DNA from 3 places in the Paenibacillus sp. FSL R5-0749 genome. Region 3 is predicted to be linked to each of the others. Evidence: riboswitches for the same ligand, from Rfam matches in the RefSeq annotation. Region 3 holds a riboswitch; each other region holds the start of a gene.

Evidence for each region. Region 3 has a riboswitch for S-adenosylmethionine ahead of mmuP (S-methylmethionine permease). Riboswitches for the same ligand answer to the same signal wherever they lie in the genome.
Region 1: another riboswitch for S-adenosylmethionine. It lies ahead of MKY85_RS24710 (methionine ABC transporter ATP-binding protein); the one in region 3 lies ahead of mmuP (S-methylmethionine permease).
Region 2: another riboswitch for S-adenosylmethionine. It lies ahead of metA (homoserine O-succinyltransferase); the one in region 3 lies ahead of mmuP (S-methylmethionine permease).

What each region holds. Positions count from the first base shown of each region.
Region 1 covers NZ_CP152005.1:5,542,048-5,549,136, forward strand. Annotated here, with positions in the region: gene MKY85_RS24690 (SDR family oxidoreductase) at 1-139, opposite strand, end outside; gene MKY85_RS24695 (DUF2167 domain-containing protein) at 313-1,311, shown strand; gene MKY85_RS24700 (MetQ/NlpA family ABC transporter substrate-binding protein) at 1,487-2,326, opposite strand; gene MKY85_RS24705 (methionine ABC transporter permease) at 2,401-3,060, opposite strand; gene MKY85_RS24710 (methionine ABC transporter ATP-binding protein) at 3,061-4,095, opposite strand; SAM riboswitch class I at 4,221-4,362, opposite strand; gene MKY85_RS24715 (Cthe_2314 family HEPN domain-containing protein) at 4,500-5,216, opposite strand; gene MKY85_RS24720 (heme A synthase) at 5,406-6,344, opposite strand; gene MKY85_RS24725 (thioredoxin family protein) at 6,731-7,075, opposite strand.
Region 2 covers NZ_CP152005.1:1,972,901-1,979,989, forward strand. Annotated here, with positions in the region: gene MKY85_RS08920 (phosphodiester glycosidase family protein) at 1-554, shown strand, start outside; gene MKY85_RS08925 (MOSC domain-containing protein) at 585-1,271, shown strand; gene MKY85_RS08930 (ROK family protein) at 1,348-2,226, shown strand; gene MKY85_RS08935 (HRDC domain-containing protein) at 2,403-3,404, shown strand; gene corA (magnesium/cobalt transporter CorA) at 3,475-4,410, opposite strand; SAM riboswitch class I at 4,862-4,985, shown strand; gene metA (homoserine O-succinyltransferase) at 5,221-6,138, shown strand; gene MKY85_RS08950 (PLP-dependent transferase) at 6,163-7,089, shown strand, end outside.
Region 3 covers NZ_CP152005.1:5,816,913-5,824,001, forward strand. Annotated here, with positions in the region: gene mmuM (homocysteine S-methyltransferase) at 1-269, opposite strand, end outside; gene mmuP (S-methylmethionine permease) at 247-1,659, opposite strand; SAM riboswitch class I at 1,751-1,853, opposite strand; gene MKY85_RS26020 (Ger(x)C family spore germination protein) at 1,923-3,125, opposite strand; gene MKY85_RS26025 (GerAB/ArcD/ProY family transporter) at 3,122-4,222, opposite strand; gene MKY85_RS26030 (spore germination protein) at 4,263-5,975, opposite strand; gene MKY85_RS26035 (PAS domain-containing methyl-accepting chemotaxis protein) at 6,191-7,089, opposite strand, start outside.

The DNA of each region.
Region 1 (7,089 bases), 270 kb from region 3:
GAGCCCTTAAAGCCTCAGCTTCTGCTCTGCTGTGTACATAGTTGAGGGCAATATGACACCCCTGATCTGCCAGACTGAGGGCCGTCATTTTACCAAGACCTTTGGCACTTCCCGTTATGAGGGCAATCTTTCCCTTCACGTTCATCCCCCTCTTCAAAGAGCAGTCACTATCCAGTATAAAAGATTTATCGTCCTCCTACAACTCGCTTATCCACAAGGGATTATCCACCTTTAATTCCAAATATATCTTGATTGGAATCGAATACCTATGGTACTGTCGAGGATATAACCCGAAAGGACCTCTACTTGAATATGAAGAACAAACGATGGATATCATTTCTTACACTTTTAATGGTGAGTTTATTCACAGTCTCTAGTGCTTCACAGGTATCAGCAGAAAGTGAGACGTATCAATCACCCGATGAGTATGATTGGATTATTGGCCCTGCATCTGTAACGCTCGATGGCAAAGCCACACTGAAAGTCCCTGAAAGTCATTCCTTTCTGGATAAGGCCAATACCCAACGCTCAATACTTAACAGCGGTGGAAAGCCTAACGGGAATGAAATCGGAAGCCTAACCAGCAATAGTGAATACGGCTCGTGGTATGTTGTATTTGAATACGTGAAGACAGGTCATATTCATGATGATGATCAAAATTTGAATGGCGAAGAACTGTTAAGCAGTTATATCCGAGGCACAGAAGAAGAGAACAGAGAGCTCGATCCCGAATACAGAACGTACATAACAGGTTGGGAAATCGAACCGGCATACGATAAGACCAAACATCAGTTGGTCTACTCCCTAGGTTTCAAGAATGCTGATCAGCAAGCCATGGTGAATTACAATGTAAAACTCCTGACACGCGAAGGGTACATCACAGCCATTCTGGTTATCGATACGGCCAACTTTCAACAGAGCCGCCAGGCATTCGAGGAAACCGTCCTTAATCAACTTCACATCAATGCAGGACATACCTACGAGGAATATAATGCATCGACTGACAAAACTTCGACCATAGGGCTCAACAGCCTTCTGATGGGGGGAATCGGGTATACGGCTTCCCAAAAATTTAGCGCTCTTCTTTTGCTCAAAAAAGGATGGGCCTTAATCTTGGTTGTCGTTCTTGGACTAATCGGCTGGATCAGATACAAAATCAAAAGTTCACACGGAGATGAAGAAAAACTCTCTCCCTCCGAGCGGACGTACCTGCAAGAAGCAGATGAACAGCAGCATGCTGATCAGAATGAATTATCCTACTACCGCCAATCTGGACATCACTCCAATGCTGATACATCAGAGAAACTTTAACCTATGTTGTGACTTATGTTGATCCATGCTTCAGCACAGACTTGGGGAGTGGCTATTCAAAAATTGCACCTCGCTACAAGCGCTAATAACGCAAAAAGAGGATGTCCTTCCGTCATATTCATGACTTATGGGACATCCTCTTCTTATCAGTTCACGTCAACTCATACATATTGAATTATTCAGTTGCAGGTTCAACTGAACCTTTATAACGCTCTTTGATGAATGTTTTTACTTCTTCGGAGTGCAGGGCAGCAGCCAACTTCTTAATTGCATCTGAATCCTTGTTGTCCTCACGGGAAACGAGGATGTTCGCGTATGGGTTACCTTGCAGATCTTCGATCAGCAAAGCATCATTCGCCGGATTCAGGTTCGCTTCAAGCGCATAGTTAGCGTTGATGAATACCAGATCCGCTTCATCCAATTGACGAGGCATCATGGCTGCATCCAGCTCGATGATATTCAGGTTCTTCGGATTGGCTGTGATATCTTGAATCGTAGAAGTGATATTTGTATTGTCTTTCAGCGTAATAATGCCTTCCTTCGCGAGCAACAACAGTGCACGTCCCCCATTGGATGGGTCATTTGGAATGGCTACTTTTGCGCCATCAGCCAATTCATCCAAAGATTTAATCTTTTTGGAGTATCCGCCAAAAGGTTCAACATGAACAGGTGTTACAGCAACGAGGTTGAAACCACGTTCTTTATTCTCTGTGTCCAAGTAAGGCTGGTGCTGGAAGAAGTTTGCATCCAATTTTTTATCAGCAAGCTGCTGGTTGGGTTGTACATAGTCATTGAACGTAACGACTTGCAAACGAATACCTTGTGCTTCCAGTTCAGGTTTGATGCTTTCCAGAATCTCTGCGTGTGGTGTAGGTGAAGCTCCCACTTTCAATTCAACCGTGCGTGGTGCACCTGCTGAATTGTCTGCGCCGCTATCGGCATCCTTGTTGTTTCCGCAAGCTGCGAGAACCGCGATCAGCATAAGACTAAGTAGAGCGAATGACCATTTTTTCATGTGTAAAACCCCTTCTCTAATCATATTTTCATGTGGCGTTTGAATGACTGCACAGCCAACATGTTATCTATGTGTTATTTCCTGGTGAAAAATGTAACTAAGCGATCTCCAGCCATCTGGAGAATTTGCACGAGAATAATCATCGACACTACGGATATGATCATGATTTCATTTTGATAACGATAATACCCATAGTTGATTGCCAGCGTTCCCAGTCCACCACCACCAACCATGCCCGCCATCGCCGTGTAGGAGACAAGCGTAACGATGGTAATGGTTATCCCAGCAACCAGACCAGGTAACGCCTCAGGCAGCAACACCCGTCTTACAATCTGTCCGGTGGATGCCCCCATTGACTGAGCCGCTTCAATTACACCACGGTCAACTTCTCGCAACGTTGTCTCCACCAATCGAGCAAAATAAGGAGCTGCTGAAATAACCAAAGGAGGTATAACACCTAACACACCTGTAGCTGTACCGACGAGTGAACGAGTAAATGGAATAAGAGCAACAATCAAAATGATAAATGGAACTGATCGCAAAATATTTACAATCAAGGACAAAATAATGTACACCGTCCGTGACTTGATCGAAGCAGATCGGGCTGTCATAAACAGCAGAACTCCGAGTGGTAAACCAAAGATAACGGTGAATAGGCCTGATACACCCAAAATTTGCAGTGTCTCTATGGAAGCTTTACCAACCTCTTCCCAACGAACTGTTGAAAAATCCATCTAACGTAGCACCTCCACATCAAGTCCCTCAGCGGTTAGTTCGGATATCGTCCGATCAATCGCATTGGAATCACCTTCGAACCGAACGGTCAGCTGACCATAAGGAACCTGTTTAATCGTAGAGATTGTCCCTTGCAGGATGGCAAAATCCACACCCGTCTTGCGAACCGTCCTGGACAAAATCGCTTCATACGTTTTGTTCCCCAGAAAGGATATCTTCACAAGTTTCGATGCAACACCTGCCTGCAATTCAATGCCTGCATTTGCCAGAGCAGTCTCTTCCAGAGCCAGTCCAGCTTCATGGTCACGCATCATGAAGTCCCGCGTAATCGCATGCTGCGGCTTCAGGAACACTTCGGTTACAGGTCCCTGTTCCACAATGCCACCTTGATGAATGACAGCCACCTTATCACAGATGTTCTGAATGACATGCATCTCATGTGTAATCAGCACAATGGTAAGGTTGTACTTTTCGTTAATGTCGAGCAATAACTTCAGAATTGAATTTGTCGTCTGCGGATCAAGCGCTGAAGTAGCCTCATCACAAAGAAGTACATTCGGATCACTCGCAAGTGCTCTCGCAATCCCCACACGTTGTTTCTGTCCACCTGATAATTGAGCTGGATATTTGTTGCTATGGTTCTCCAGACCAACGAGATTGAGCATCTCCTTCACTTTGCGATCAATGGCATCCTTGGGTGTATTCACAAGCTTTAGTGGAAAAGCCACATTATCATATACCGTTGCAGAGGATAACAGATTGAAGTGTTGGAAAATCATCCCGATTTTGCGTCTCTGTTGCTGCAATTCGGTTTTGCTCAGTTCAGTCAGATTGATCCCGTCAACCCATACTTCACCCTCCGTAGGCCGCTCCAGCAAATTAATACAGCGAATCAGTGTACTTTTACCCGCTCCGGAATGGCCAATAACGCCGTAGATTTCACCCTTTTGGATGTTCAAATTCAGCTCGGATAACGCTGTTGTAGACTTTTTTCCTTTGCCGTACGTTTTGGTTAATCCTTTTAATTCAATCAATCGCACTTGCCCCTTTCCAACCACCTACATGTATCTTTACCCGATCTAAAGGAAAACTCCCCTTAAAGTACAAAAAAGAGCCCTTTGCAGAAACAAAGAGGGCTCTTCACGTGAAAGAATATACCTTCTCATCTGCCAAAATCGTGCCTTGCACCATTTTGTAGGAATTAGCACCTAACATCTATAACGAATGATACATGTATCATGTCATTACAAATCGGTTGCCGGGCTTCATCGGGCCTGTCCCTCCGCCGCTCTCGATAAGAAATATGTTATTGTAGGATTTTATAAGTTCATGTAGTTCATGCTTTATAATGTGAATGTAAATTTTGAGATGATCTGTTCATTCTTTGTCATTGCAACACTCTAATTGAAACTCAGTATATTCCAAGTATTCCGATTTGTCAAAGGGAATTATTTCTTTGCCATATTTTATTGATATAACGATAAGAGGCTGTTAACGTTTCACAGACCATATCCACGCCCTGACGCATTTCCTGCACATGCTGATTCAGATCCTCCAGCTTCACCTTACCTTGCAAAGTCTGGTGTAACTGCCACAGGTCATCGTGCATTTCCGAGTTCATGTAGTGAATTTCCATATTACGTCGTTTGCGCAGCTTGCTCATCGGCTCCCGATATGAGTCCTTGATCTGAATTAATTTCAATGCAAGATCATGATGCTCCCTCGCAAAATCGAACTGCCTTAACACCGTAAAATAAGAAAAATGCGCTTTTGTATTTGAAGTATTCAGCTGGAATATTTCATTCAATACGGTCCCGACTTTATCCAAAATGGCAAAGCAGCGGATGAAGCCATCTTTGTAGAAATACACATATCGGGCATACTCAGCTTTTTCAGTCGGCGTCATGTCGTCCGTTGAGCCTGCAACGACCTTTTTGCGAAAATGAGCTGCAGCGAAGCTGCTTTGCTCCAGTTCATCCAGTGAGGAGATGAGTCCCTGAGTCCACACATACAGTTTCCGATAGTCATGCGTGGGATCATGATCCACATGCATTTGCCGCTGAAAGAGCTCAAGTGTATGCGCCATGGAGTCCATCGCATCCTTCAATTTACCTTCGTTTATACGCGGTTTTTCCCCCAACAACGTTCGCAGCATATTTAACCTCCTCTTTTCCGAATCAACATTTCATCACCGTAACACTTCATCCATTCCGTAATTGCTGCTTGCCATAGGTTGCCCTGATCCCCCTGACATCAAACAAAGTCCACCTGTCCAAAGATGTACATCACTGGATGGTGGACTTTCATATTAGGCCGAGTACCTTCAAGAGAACTGTATCTGTATCTAGAACCGATTAACCGGTCGATGTAGCTTGTACACCAGGAAACTCATATACGTTAAAACTCCGAACAATATGGCGATATCCAGCATATGAGCGAGAGCTACGAACATATATACTTCCGGGCGGTTCATTGTCACCATCATGAAAATACCAATCACGACTTGCATCAGGATGAGAACAACGGATACCACGCCAAGGGTACGCATTTCCTTGTTGTCTGGATGATTACGGTAAGCGAAATGACCCAGAATTGCAATAACAATGACGAGCGACGCTGCTGCTGCACGGTGAGCAAAAGCAACCGCTACCCCTCCTGAAAGCTCAGGGATAATCTGCCCGTTACAGAGCGGAAATCCGGAACATCCGCCAGCAGAATTCGTGTGGCTCACAAATGCACCCGTGTATACCACGAGATATGTGTAAATGGTAGAGAACCAGACCAGATTCCTGAATTTTTTGCTCACCCGAGGGTATTTATTCAGGCGCTCCAATCCGCCATCTTTTGCCTCCTGCCTTATGCCCAGCGCCATCATCAGGGAACTAGCAAAAGCAATCAGTGCAAAGCCGAAATGCAGTGCCATGACTGCTGAAGATTGGGAGAAGACAACGGCAAAAGCCCCCATGATCCCCTGCACGATAACAAATACCAGGGTTAAGAAAGAGAACAATTGCAGGTCACGACGTGACTTGCCAAACAGCAGAAAAGCAACAAACGAGGCAATGGACAACAATCCAGCCAGTGCGCTTACAGCGCGATGGGAATATTCAATAAGTGAAGCCACAGTATGTGCCGGAACGAGTTTCCCGTTACATAAAGGCCATTCCGTTCCGCAGCCAAGGCCCGATTCCGTTTTGGTTACGATGCCTCCACCAAAAGTGGCCAGAAACATGACAAGACAGGTTAATACGGTTAACCATTTAAATAAAGTTAAGTGTTTCAATTTTTTCTCACCCGCTGTTGGTTTAAGATGGCGAAGAATATCCTTCGCTTGTTTCGATACTTTGACACTTATTTCACAACTAAATTCATTATACCGGATAAAATGTTCATTGACGTCCGCGCTTTGTGACAAAATGTTAACGTCTGATGAAATAATGACCCATAGGTCACTGGGGATATGTACATCAAATTTCTAACATAGAAACATGTCGAACACACAAACGCCATTTCCCTATTTCAAGAGAAATGGCGTTTCATCTAGTATACCCTTTTACAACATGAACCTGTCATACTTTTATATAAGTTCAATGAAACATTTACACAATAACAGCGATCAAAAGGTTATTCTGTCATCGGAGTGTTTGTGTAAATATAACTTATATAACTTTATTTATGGATCGTGTTGTACACTTCAACTGCGCGATCCAGGAACTGCTCAATCTCTTCTCTCGACTTGCGCAGCTTGTTCACGTACCGTACGAGTTCGCGCCCATCTGTATACGCCACAAAGCTCGGAATGCCAAGAATATTCTGCTCTTCACTAACCGTTCCAACCTGATCCACGTCGACCTCAATCAAAGTCAGTTCACGTGCATATTTCTCTTCAACCTCAGGCATAAACGGATCGATGTATTTGCAGTCACCACACCAGTCTGCCTTGAATACGGCAATCGTCAAACGTGGGGATTGGATGGCTACATCAAAAGCCGGTTTGGAAGTAATCTGTTCCATTCGGTTCATCTCCC
Region 2 (7,089 bases), 2.9 Mb from region 3:
GTGCGACAGTCGGGTTCAAAGGTGGTACTGCAGTAGTCATGGAGAAAGGCATCGTGACCAAAAAAGTCCCTAACACCAATGTAGCCATTCCTAAGAATGGCTCTGTGCTGGTCTTCACAGGCAACCAAAAGTCCTCTTCAGATCGTTTCACCGTTGGCTCAACCGTAGAAATGAATTACAAATATACGAACGCAGCAGGTAAAGAGATTCCTTGGCAAGATGTGGTGACCGCTGTGGGAGCAGGTCCGCGTCTGGTGAAAGACGGCAAGGTAGCTGTAAATCCGACGAGTGAAGGTTTCAAGGATGCCAAGATTCTTAATGCTTCCGGAGCCAGAAGTGGTATCGCAATCATGGCGGACGGTTCTGTTATGCTGGCTACCGTTTCCGGAGCAACAATCAAGGAGTGGGCAGCGGTGATGCAAAAGCTTGGGGCGAAGCAGGCCATGAATCTGGATGGTGGCGCATCTTCAGGCATGTACGCCGGGGGCAAAATGCTGACCTCACCAGGTCGACTTTTGAGTAATACACTCGTATTTGGTGGCTCTGTTCGTTAAAAGAAAGTGATTATGGGAGGGATGACGCAAATGACACTCACATCTGATCGAAAGCCAGAGGAGGGTAGTACAGCTGTTCTGGCCATCAATGTAGGACTGCTGCAACCGCTCTCTGGGCAGAAGCGTGAAGTGCTGAGCGGCATTGTGAAACACCCTGTATCCGACGCGGTTTTCCTGTCATTCACTGGAATGACAGGGGATGCGCAGGCGGATCTGGTGCATCATGGAGGCCCTGACAAGGCCGTTTGTGTATACGATTACAGTCGTTATCCGGAGCTGGAACAGTTGATGGATCGCAAGCTGGACTGGGGAGCTTGTGGAGAAAATCTGACGGTTGAAGGCTGTGCCGAAGAAGTCGTTCGGATTGGTGATGTCTACGAGTTGGGCGAAGCCACAGTGCAGGTCAGTCAGCCCAGACAACCTTGCTTCAAGCTGGGCGCGCGGTATGATTATAAGGAACTGCCTGTATATTTTCAGGAGAGTGGATATACCGGCTTTTACTTTCGTGTCCTGCAAGAAGGTGAGGTAAGTCCTTCATCGACATTTCGACGGATCAGCACCGATCCTGCATCAATGACCGTTCTTGAAGCCAATCGAATTATGCATCAGGGGAAAGAAAATGTCGAAGGTATCCAGGCGCTGCTAGCCATTTCTGCGCTGTCAGACAGCTGGAGGCAGACGTTAATGAAACGATTGTCCAAGCTGGAGAACAAGTAGCAGGATAACTATAGTGTCATCAAGTAAAGCACGAAAAATGATTTCCTTTTTAAACTAACTTGGGAGTGTGACTAACATGACGATCTTAGGCGCAATTGAAGCAGGCGGAACCAAATTTGTATGTGGTATTGGCACAGAAAACGGAGAAGTTCTGGAACGCGTAAGTTTTCCAACAACAACACCGGAAGAGACAATGGCTCAAGTGATTTCGTTTTTTGAAGGCAAAGGCATTGAAGCTCTGGGCGTAGGTTCATTTGGTCCGATTGATCCGATTGAAGGAAGCCCGACGTATGGCTATATCACAACAACACCGAAGCCACATTGGGGACAATATAACGTGATTGGCAAGCTCAAGGAGCATTTTGATGTACCGATGACATTTGATACGGATGTGAATGGTGCGGCACTTGGAGAAGCAACCTGGGGCGCTGCACAAGGTCTTGAGAGCTGTCTGTATATCACGGTGGGTACAGGTATTGGTGCAGGTGCTGTAGTTGGCGGTAAAATGGTCCATGGATTGTCACATCCAGAGATGGGACATATCATTGTACGCAGACATCCGGAGGATACATACGAAGGTTTCTGTCCGTATCATGGCGACTGCCTCGAAGGCCTTGCAGCAGGCCCAGCCATTAACAAACGTTGGGAGCAACCGGCTTATGAACTGCCTGCAGATCATAAAGCATGGGAGATTGAAGCACATTACCTGGCACATGCACTGATGAATTATGTTCTCATTCTCTCTCCACAGAAAATCGTAATGGGTGGCGGAGTAATGAAGCAGGAGCACCTGTTCCCGATGGTTCGTAGCAAACTGCAGGAGTTGCTGGCTGGATATGTTCAGCATCCCGCACTTCAATCCGAGATTGACCAGTATGTTGTTTCACCGGGACTTGGTGACAATGCGGGACTATGTGGTTCGCTGGCGCTTGCCAAACTGGCATTAAATAAGTAGATCAATAAGGGATTGACGAATTTTACCATTGTGGTATGATATGGGCAACAGCATAGTACGGTTAATGAGGAAGCACCTCTCTTGCATGGATTTTGCAGGAGAGGTGTTTTTTTGTGCTGCCTTTAGGTAGTGTAGCTAACCCGTTTAGGCTGAAATGTTAAAGGGAGGGAACGGAGATGGAAGTCATTTTCATGAACAGATTGTCCAGAATGTCAGATCAAAATGCAGAGTATGCACAGCTATGGATTGGGGAAGAGGAGGATGGTTGGCAGCTGGGATGGAGTCGCTACGAGGAAGGAGAACGTGAGGACAGCATCTGGTATGAAGGGACTTCTTGGGAGGAACTGCTTCATATTTATCGTCATCAGCTCGCCATACAGATGAGTGAGGGATACCGACCGCAGTTACAGGGGTTATTTCATGAGAATGATGATTTGAAGTTGCGCAGTTATGGTGGGCAGCGACTCCATTGTTACAGTGAGTTATACGGCAATGAGCAGTTATATACGGATTTGTGCGCCTGGCGTAGAAAGAGAGCCGTGTCTGACCGGAAGGCACCGTATTTTATTGCAACGAATCGTCTGCTGCGTTTGATCAGTGCCTTTGTGCCGCAATCGATGGATGAACTGATGCAATTGCCGGGCGTAGGGGAGAGCAAAGCGACCGACTATGGTGCGGAATGGATGGAGATTACGAACGGGTTGGAGCGTTCAACGACATTCCCGCTTGAATGGGTGTACACGGCGCTGAAGGAAGAAGAGTATGAGAACTGGTTATACAAGCAGAGAGAGCAGAAGTACAAACAGGAACTTGATAAGTTCACCACGCGCAAGCAGGTGCTTGAAGGCATGAAGGAAGGGCATACGTTAGAAGAAATCGTTAATCGATCCGGATTATCCCGACGCGAGTTGATTGAGCTGTTAGAGACACTGGATCTCGAAGGTTATGACACCGATTGCCTTCTTGATGTGGAGCTTGCTGTGATGCCAGAGAACGAACAAGAGGCTGTATGGAGTGCATATGAGGAGCTGGGAGATACGTTCCTGAAGCCAGTATTACATAAGGTGTATGGAGCGGAGAAGCCCGACGGAGGAAGTCTGGAGCAGGTCTATGAAAAACTGCGCATGATTCGCATCCGCTTCCGTCGGCATGCAGAGACAGAGCGGAATGTAAGTTAGTTGCAGGGTATAGAAAAAGACGACGCGTTCCTCCAAGAGGAGCGCATCGTCTTTGTTATTTCGTACGAGTTCATACCCAGTCTTTTTTGCGGAAAATGAAGAACATGCTCAGGCCCAGTGTAACCATCAGGCCAATTACAACAAAATAGCTGTATTTCCAGTTAAGCTCGGGCATATTCGTAAAGTTCATACCGTATATTCCGGTAATAACCGTCAGCGGCATGAAGACCGTGGTAATGGCGGTAAACACACGCATGATCTCATTCGCCCGGTTCGCTATACTGGATTGGTAGGCTTCTCGCAAGTTGCCCATCAGGTCGCGATAAGTCTCAAAGGTTTCCGAAATTTTTACGGCATTTTCATAGATGTCACTGAAATACTTTTGCAGTTGATCATCGATGAGACGCAGATCTTTTTTGTTCAGTGTGTTAATGACCTCTTTCTGAGGTCCAAGGACTTTTTTCAGCCACAGAATCTCACTGCGCAGCCCGATGATTTCATTCAGATGTGACTTTTTGGTATGCATCAGAATGTCTTCCTCAAGCTTCTCAATCCGTGCTTCAATTCGGTCACCTACGGTGAAATAATTATCAACAATCAAGTCAACCAGCAAATAGAGCAGACGATCCGGTGTACTGATTTCCTGTTCCCACAGGATTGGTTTCAGTGTGCGCAATTCGCTGACCTTTTGCTTCGTAACACTAATAATAAAATGTCTGCCAAGGAACAAGTTGACTGCACGCAGAAAAATCTCTTCATCATCGAAACGTATGCTATTGATTACAATAAAATAATGGTTCTCATAAATTTCAATCTTCGGACGTTGTTCTTCGTCACTAAGACAGTCTTCCACAGCCAGATCATGCATCAAGAACAGCGGTTGAAGTACCGCCAAATCGTCTACATCTGCATCAATCCAGTAAAATCCTTCCGCTGGTGGAGTCAGCGCCTGCTGAATATCGTCCACCGGAATAAACACACCGTTGTTTACCAACCGGATTTTCATCGTTAATCTACTCCTTCTGCACCCGCCAACTCGGCGGATATTATCATTATGGGCGCAAAAAGAACAAATCAGCCGGTCGGCAGCGGAGCCTGGAGATCAGGGCTGCGTTCACTATATAATCAAACGGAAGTCACGTCCCGCTGCCGGCATGCTGATGTCAATTCTCTATGCAGTTTGTCGGAATTCGGCTGCCAGTCAGGCCTCGGGTCGCCATCCATTTAATATGTCACCTCTCACATAAGGGTTTATAACACCTTGTTTAGTATACCGCTGGTACAAGGTGCTTTCAAGCGCAAAAATGTGTCTATTTCGCGCCCTGAGGCAGTGTATGACAACGGATGAAGAACGGTTCCGATCTGGACAGCAGACAGAGAACTGCACCTTGACGTAAAGGCATTAATGTAATAAAGTAGACGGTGAACCATATTAAATTACAATCTAATACAGCGAAATCTTATCAAGAGTAGGTGGAGGGACTGGCCCGATGAAACCCGGCAACCGGCGGTATACCGCACGGTGCTAATTCTTGCAGCGACCTAGTGTCAAGTGGCACTGTTGTAACTGAGAGATGAGAGAGGCGCATATCTATTTACATATGACCTTTCTCGAAATCCGAGGAAGGTCTTTGTCATATGCCCCGACTTCTCAGCAGTGATTTTCGCTAAGGAACTTGAGGTTGTTTGTAACGTTGGATGAAGGAGCAATTCAATGTTTTTACAAGCTCAAGGCAGTCTGTCACTGTATTGATATGAAGACATCAAGCCAGTGGCAGCTGCATCTATCTATGCACAAGGAGGAGTTAGACTTACCATGCCAATCAAAATTCCGGATACTTTACCAGCAAAAGAAGTACTTGAAGGAGAGAATATCTTCGTCATGGATGAAACTTCTGCATACCAGCAGGATATTCGTCCACTCCGTATCGCTATATTAAACCTGATGCCGACAAAGGAAACGACCGAAACACAATTGCTTCGTCTGGTCGGAAACACGCCTATTCAGGTGGATGTTGTTCTCGTACACCCAAAATCCCATACGTCGAAGAATACGTCTCAGGAGTATTTGGATCTGTTCTATAAAACCTTCGACGAGATTGAACACCGCCGTTTCGATGGCATGATTATTACGGGTGCCCCGGTGGAACAGATGGATTTCGAAGACGTGAACTATTGGAATGAGATCCAGGAGATCTTCGAATGGACCAAAACCAATGTGACTTCAACCCTCCACATATGTTGGGCTTCCCAAGCAGGTTTATACCATCATTTTGATGTGCCGAAAGTACCACTTGATGAAAAGTGCTTTGGCGTTTTCCCACATACGATCAATAAACCACATGTTCCATTGTTGCGTGGATTTGATGAAGTATTCAACGTTCCACATTCCCGTCATACGGAAGTGAGACGCGAAGATATTGAAAAGAATGAAAATTTAGAGATTTTGGCTGAATCCGAGGAAGCGGGTATCTTCCTGGTTGCGACCAAAGACGGCAAACAAATTTTTGCCACAGGTCATGCCGAGTACGACCCGTTCTCATTAAAGTGGGAGTATGACCGGGATGTAGCCAGAGGGTTGGATATTGCATTGCCTAGACACTATTATCCAAATAACGATCCTTCCCGTGTGCCACCGGCTACCTGGCGCGCTCATGCCAACTTATTATTCTCTAACTGGCTCAATTACTATGTGTATCAAGAAACACCTTACGATATTGGCCCGCAAATCTAATCGAGATTACAGGAGGATGCAGCAATGGAAGACAACAACAAGTTGAAAATCGAAAGCCGCTTAGCACAAATAGGGTCCATCAATGAACCGGTAACAGGCGCCATTAACTTTCCGATCTATCAATCCACTGCGTTTCGCCACCCGAAGCTAGGACAAAGCACGGGGTTTGATTATATTCGTACGACGAATCCAACCCGTAAGGTATTGGAAGAAGCAGCCGCAGCGCTAGAGTCTGGTGATGCGGGGTTTGCCTGTAGCTCGGGTATGGCTGCACTGCAAACGATCTTTGCCATGTTTGGTCAAGGGGATCATCTGATTGTATCGTTGGATCTATACGGTGGAACCTATCGTCTGCTTGAACGCATTCTGTCTCGTTTTGGCGTAACTGCCAGTTATGTAGATACGAATGACCTTGCAGCACTGGAGAAGGTTCGTCAGCCAAATACCAAAGCGGTATTTATTGAGACACCAACCAATCCATTGATGATGATCACCGATGTGGAAGCCGTTGCTTCCTGGGCGAAAAGTTACAACCTGTTGACCATTGTTGACAACACGTTGTTGACTCCATTTTTCCAACGTCCGATTGAACTGGGTGCCGATATCATCATTCATAGCGCTACCAAATATCTGGGCGGACACAATGATGTGCTGGCCGGACTAATTATAACCAAGGGTGAGGCATTATCTGCAGAGATGGCGTTCCTGCATAATTCCATTGGAGCGGTATTGTCTCCAAGTGACTCCTACCAGTTGATGAAAGGGATGAAAACGCTGGCTCTTCGCATGGAGCGTCATGAGTACAATGCGCTTACCATTGCCAAATATTTGCTTGAGCATCCAGCAGTGGGTGAAGTGTATCATCCAGGCCTGTCGGATCATCCAGGGTATGAGATACAAAATAAACAATCCACAGGTAACACAGGTATTTTCTCTTTTAAAGTGAAGGAT
Region 3 (7,089 bases):
GCTTGCTCGCCGATGCCTCTCTTGCGGAAGCCATCCACTGTCGCCTGATAACTGGATGTAATCGCACAGTCGGCTCCTGCTCGAAAATAATCCGTATGGACCTGAACAATAACATCCGGATTCTCAAGCAACACACGAGCAGACCATAATGGATCATCCAGATCACATCCATGCTGTTCAAGTTCTGTTGCCAGCGCTCCATCCAGAATCATGACCGGATGTTCACGAAGGATCTGTTCTATGGGGTTAGTCGGTTGTGTTTGTGTCATGTACTTGTCCTCTTTTCTTATTCACACGTTCTGTCAAATAATAAGCTGCGTAACATACTGCGATAAATGGAATCCCACAATACAGCGCAATTCGCTGTGTCGGGTCGAAAGCAATACCTATACATGAAGCCAGGCATAATATAAATGAAACAATCGGTACCACCGGATACAGTGGTGTACGGTAGACCAGATCTTTGACCGCATGTCCTTCCCGGATATACTGTCTGCGGAACATGTACTGGGAAGCGCTGATGCTCATCCATACGGCAACGACAGCCAGACCTGATATGGAGACCAGCGTAATATACACCGTACCTGGCGCAATAATGCTGGACAGCAGAGCCAGTGCACCACCCACCATACTGATCAGAAGTGCATTCAGCGGTACCCCGCGCTTGGTCAATTTGGCAAACCACGGAGAGATCGTTCTTTTGTCAGCCAGAGACCAGAGCATCCGTGAAGATGCATAGAGGCCCGAATTGGCAGCAGAGAGAATCGCCGTCAGAATAACAAAGTTCATAATATCTGCAGCGTAGGGTACACCCACCCGCTCCATTACCGCTACAAAAGGACTTTCCAATACACTGGCGTCCGACATGGGCAGCAAGGCCGACAAGATAACAATCGTTCCGATGAAGAAAATAACCAAACGCCACAGTGTGGTATAAATAGCTTTGGGAATCGTCTTTTCTGGATTCTCCGTCTCCCCGGCGGCAATACCGATTAACTCAGTGCCTGAGAATGCAAAGTTAACAGCAAGCATAGTCATCAATATCGCTGTAGCCCCATGAGGGAACCACCCGGATGCGGTAATATTTGATAGAAATGGAGCCGGTTCAGCATCCGCCATGGGAATGAACCCAAACATGGCTGCACCACCGATAATAATGAAGATTACGATGGTAACTACTTTGACAGATGAGAACCAGAACTCGGATTCCGCAAAAAGTTTTACCGTTAAAGCATTGAACAAAAAGATCATCAGTGCAAAAAGTGCGCTCCATATCCATACATTTACCGATGGGAACCAACGCTGCATCAGCAGACCGGCGGCTGTGAATTCAGAGCCAAGCGCAACAGTCCAGGTTAACCAGTACAACCAAGCTACCGTATAGCCTGTTGCTGGTCCAATATATCTTGCCGCATAACTATGAAATGCTCCCGTCTCTGGCATATGAACAGTCAGTTCACCAAGACAGAGCATCACCAGATATACTACGATCGCTCCAATCAAGTAGGAAAGAATAGTTCCCAGTGGTCCCGCCTGCTGAATCGTATAACCCGAGCTCAGGAATAATCCCGTTCCAATGACGCCACCCAGAGAGAGCATGACCACATGCCGTGCCTGCATTTTCCGCTGAAAATGCCCTTTGTCGTTGTTGTTCTCCATACCTGCTGCTCCCTACTTCTTCATCCAGAAAAAACAAAAAAGACCCACTCTTCCTAAAGAGTGCGCCGTTACTGACAAATAAAAACAAACGCTCCTATCTATCAGGCTGTTCACCCGCTGGAATTAGCACAGTATCCTTCAGATCTGCTGCTGAGGTTTCTAAGGGCCAGTCCCTCCACCTCTCTGGATAAGAAAATGATTTTTTATAAATATAGCGATTGTTCATGAGTGTGTCAACATTTAAATAATACGTGGATACTTCGCTATTCTGTGGAAGACCCCGGATTGGTGATGGATATCTTGACATCATACGTAATTGGCACGGTGCTGAAGATTTGGTCCCAATCGTTCTTGACCTTCTTCCATGTTTTTGGATGTTTAATACGCAAGCTATCCCGAAAGTCCGCAACATCGACTTTATAGGTATGCTGAAGTTTGTACAATACCTGACGAATCTGTTGTTCGGCCAGTTCAGCAAAATCCTTTTCCAATTCTCTGAGATATTCACCCTTTTCCTCTTCCTCGGGAGCGCGCCAATCCTCCATCAGCCAGCCTTCGGATTCAGTCTTCACATGGAATGAAATATCATTGCCAACTACCTTCGGCGTAATTTTAACCTTTTTCTTCTTCATTTCGAACAACACGGTGAATCCTTCTTTATTGTGAGTCTTCAAGACGCCTCCCTTTTTTTTGGAATTGAGCCATGACAACCCTTCCAGATCTGTTTGACTAAGTTCTCCGATGAACTTGGTCGTTTTCCCATCAAAGATGCTCCCTCCGGAGAACTTATCTTCTCCATCGGAGTTTAATACATTCTGGAGCAGGAAGCTCGATCCGGATTGCATTTGTGCGTCTAACTTGGACAGCAGAACCGGATCAAGTATTTTATTGGATATATAAGAGTTGTTCGTAATGCCTGTGAGATAGAATGCTGGTATTCGAGACGGATCTTGTGAAGTCAACACATCTAATGCAGAATGATGACTGATCAGCACCAGGCAGTTCGGTCGAATATCATTATCCCGTAGTACAAAATCAAGTAATTGGTCCAAACCATATTTTTTGGCGATATCCTTGGAGACAACGATAACTTTCAGATGATGTCCAATAAGTGGCCGATCCCGCCTTAACGCAAACTGACGGAAGATTTGCAACATGGAATCTCCACTGAGCTGTTCATTGGAATAGGATGTTTTGCCGGAAGAAGGAGAACCGGATTGCTGGCTCGATTGACTGTTGGAGAAGCCCGGAGCGATCTGCACCGTGGCAGTTACATAGTTCTTCTTAGGATATGAGCCTCCTTGAGCAGCAATGTCTCTCTCGAATTCCGTCTCTTTGCCTACATCGATTCCAAGACCAACATAGAGACTTAGATCCTCTATTTCTCGACTGCTCCAGCATCCGGACAGCGTCAACAGAATACAAAAGGCAGAAGCTAAACGTAAGAGCATACGAAATGGCATCATGCATGTTTGCCTCCTTTTTTGCGAATCAGACTTATCAACAGTAACACCATAGGAAGAATGCCAAATAAAAACACAGATGCATTACCCAGCATATCTCCAAGTGCAAAAGTATCATCAACCGTTTTGGGCATCATGGCTGTCACATAAATGAATGGAAGCAGACCATACATAATCCCCTTCATTTTTTTGGAACGGAACAAATCACGAATACCCACCGAAGCACAGTAATGTGTGATCGCGGTAGTCGAAAAAATCTGCATAATCCAGATGACCAGCAATAAGGATTCAAATCGTTCGAATATTAATCCCTGTATCTCGAAGCTTCTCACCAAATCCAGCGTTGGCCAGGTTCGAGTTTTGATTCCATCCAGGGACAGGCTACCTACAACCATGACAACCGTAATCAAATATATAATGGTGGATATAAGTATGCCCCAGCTCATCGCCTTATTGCTTTTCTTCGGATTTTTCATATAAGCAGTCATAATTAGCATCACCTCATACCCCGTATATGATAATAGAGAAGGCTTAAGTCCTTTGAAAACAGGCATAAGACCTTCGCCGAGCACTGGTCTAAGATTTCCAATCTCAAATAGCTGATTACTCAGCAGAATTTCAATGACAAATATAATGATTGTAATCGGTAGAATAATCTCGAACACCCGTATTATGACACCAAGTCCGCCTGAGATCATATATATACCGATCCACATGAAGACCATAACAATCGCCCATGTGGGCGTACGTTCAAGCAGATACATCCCTGTTACTTCAGCCATGACTCTAATTTCGAATGCGGCAATCACCATAAAATACATAATCATGGCAAATCCCAATATGTAAGCAATCCAGCTCCCCGTAATTTCACGGGTGAACTGGAATACCGTTTTCCCCGGAAATCTGCGACACAAGGTAACCAGAACAATGCCGACACCTGCAATAATCAGTCCCGACAGAATAATGGATATCCAGACATCCGGTGTTCCGACGGCCTTACTGGTCGTTCGAGGTAACGTCAGGATCCCGGCACCAAGCATGTAATTCACAATAATTATAACGGCCTGTGTCGTGGTTATCTTTTGTGGAGAGCCATTCACTTTAGTTCACCTCCAGAGCTTCTGTAGATGGAAAATTTGATTACTTTTTACGATCCTCATCGATCGGATTTGTCATTTTGGGACGCATTCTCATCATGTTCAACGGAGCACGAATAACGAAATCCTTCCATTCATTGATGTGATAAGGGACGGCCGGAGCTACGTAAGGTACGCCAAAGCTTGAGAGCCGTGCCAGATGCGTGCACACAAGCAGGAAGAACATAACCACGCCATACAAACCAAGAACTGCGGCACTAAACATTGCGGCAAATCTCAGAATTCGCAGAGTTAGCCCTGCACTATAGACAGGAATGGTAAAGGAAGAGATCGCCGTAACCGCAACGACAATAACCAGGAATTGGCTTATGATTCCTGCTTGTACTGCTGCTTGTCCAATAATCAGACCTCCCACGATACCCATCGCTGGCGCAATCGGTTTAGGCAGCCGTATCCCTGCCTCTCTCAGAATTTCAATGGAAATTTCCATGATCAGTACTTCAATGATCGAAGGAAACGGTACCCCTGTCCGCGTTTCAATAATCGTCAGAACCAGCTTGGTCGGGATAAGACCAGGGTGGAACGAAATAAACGATATATAGAGTGCAGGAGCGAGCAATGCCAGCATCGCAGCTACAAAACGCAGCATACGTAAAAAGGTTCCTGGAATCCAACGTTCATAATAATCTTCGGGAGATTGAAGCAGCATGCTAAAGGTCACGGGTACAACGAGTACAAATGGCGTTCCATCCAACAAAATAGCCACCCTACCTTCCAGCAAAGCACCCATTACCCGGTCAGGCCTCTCCGTATTTAGTACCTGTTGAAAAGGACTCAGGGTACTGTCTTCGATGAGTTGCTCCACATAACCTGATTCCAGCATCGAATCCATATCCATCTCTTCGATTCGCTTACAGACTTCAGTAACGAGATTGGGATCGGCAATATCCTGAATATAGGCTATCGCCAATTCTTTTTTGATCCGTGAACCCACTTCAAACTTTTGAATAAAGAGACTCTGATCACTTCCGTAACGACGTAAAATGCCTGTGTTATCGCTTAATTGCTCTGTAAAACCAATCCGGGGCCCACGAATCAATCCCTCTGACAGAGGCTCATTCACACCTCGACTTTTGATCTTGTGGCCTCCAATTAATAAAGCACCTGGCAACCCATCAACCAACAGTGCATTTTTTCCGAAAAGCACGCCAATTGAGAGCTCTTGGAGAGACGAAGTCTCCTCAACCAGGCTGACAGGAAGTAATTGATCCTTCAGGTATGCCGACAACAGATGTGCATTGTCTGGATGAAGAAACCCCTCCTGCTTAAGTAGGGGAACGCCCTCTAACATTAACGGGGAAATCAAGTGATCATCTACCAAGTCCTGATCTACCAGACCTTCGGTATAGATGACTGCAGCCCGTGTATTCGTTCCCCTAATCGTAAATTCCCGAATATGAACATCTGCATTTTGTCCGAAGCTTTCTTTCACGCTAATCAGATTGGTACTATACTTCTCCGTTAACTTAATATTGGCATAATGGCCTGTCTCGGTTCCTTGACCCTGTCCTTTGGCTGCTGGAGAGATATCCTTCGAGGATATCGAGGGTTTCTTAGAACGAGAGAAGCTTCCGCGCTTAATGGCGGCATTGATCCAGCGCGTAGTCATGGTAATGCCAATTGGAATAATGAAAACCAGGAATGCCTGAATCCATATGGGCCCTTCTGGCACGTAGGATAGAATTGTTGACCACATGTTCCCACCCCAACATTTCTCTGCATGCGAAGCTGCAGGTATTCCCAAGTATTGTGTCCCTGTTTGATCACAATAATTCCCGTTTTTTTGCGGACCATCTAACCTAAAATGCGTCAAAGACAAACCCGTAATCTCATTGTGTGTGTAGTAATCTACCCAAAGACAAAAAACGGTTCCTCTGTGAGGAACCGCTAACAATTAATAATATTATATTCTTATACGATTCTGGTTACATGCTCTGCCTTGGCATCTAACAAGTGAGCCGATGCAGCGATTGCCATGAAGTCATTCAAAGCAATTTCAATCTGCTGCTGGCTCCGCTCGACGTATTCCTCTACTTTTTTGGTGCCACCTGTAATATTACCAATTTCCTTGGTTATTCCAGTCACACTATCACGGATCTCATTGATCGAACTCTCCACCATTGCGGATAGTTTCTTGACTTCCTTTGCCACAATATCGAATCCTCGTCCGTATTCCCCGGCATGTGCAGCCTCAATGGCGGCATTTAATGCAAGCAACTGTGTCTGTGATGAAATCTCGCGTATGGTTCGCACCACGCCCTGAATCGATCCCGCTTGTTCCTGAAGATGAGTCAGGGTCGCACGGTTAGTGGCCGACACCTCTGAGATATAGGAGATACTGGACATTAATTCCTGGCTCCGTTCAATGCCTACATCTGCCTGCCCATTCAGCTCATGTGACATCGTTTTCAGCTCATTCACTACGACTGAGATGTTTTTCTGACGGTTGGTGATGTTGGTAGCGATTTTGGAGACACCCAGTATCTTCTGATTCGTCTCATCGTACACCGGCATATACGTCGCCTCAAGCCATACGGGATTCCCCTTTGCATCTTTGCGTTTCACCTTATCTTGAAAGCTTACTCCACTATATATGCTCTTCCAGAAAGCCTCATATTCCAAACTTTTCGCTAACTCCCCGAAGCAAAAATGTTCATGTTTCATTCCGTACATTTCATCTACCGTATATCCCATGGTCTGGGCAAAAACTTCATTCACATAAGTTACCCGTCTATCCAGATCGAATCGAATAATAGCCAGACTTTTCTCCATCGCCTTGATGACCAGTGCATCGGTTACAACATCTTTCT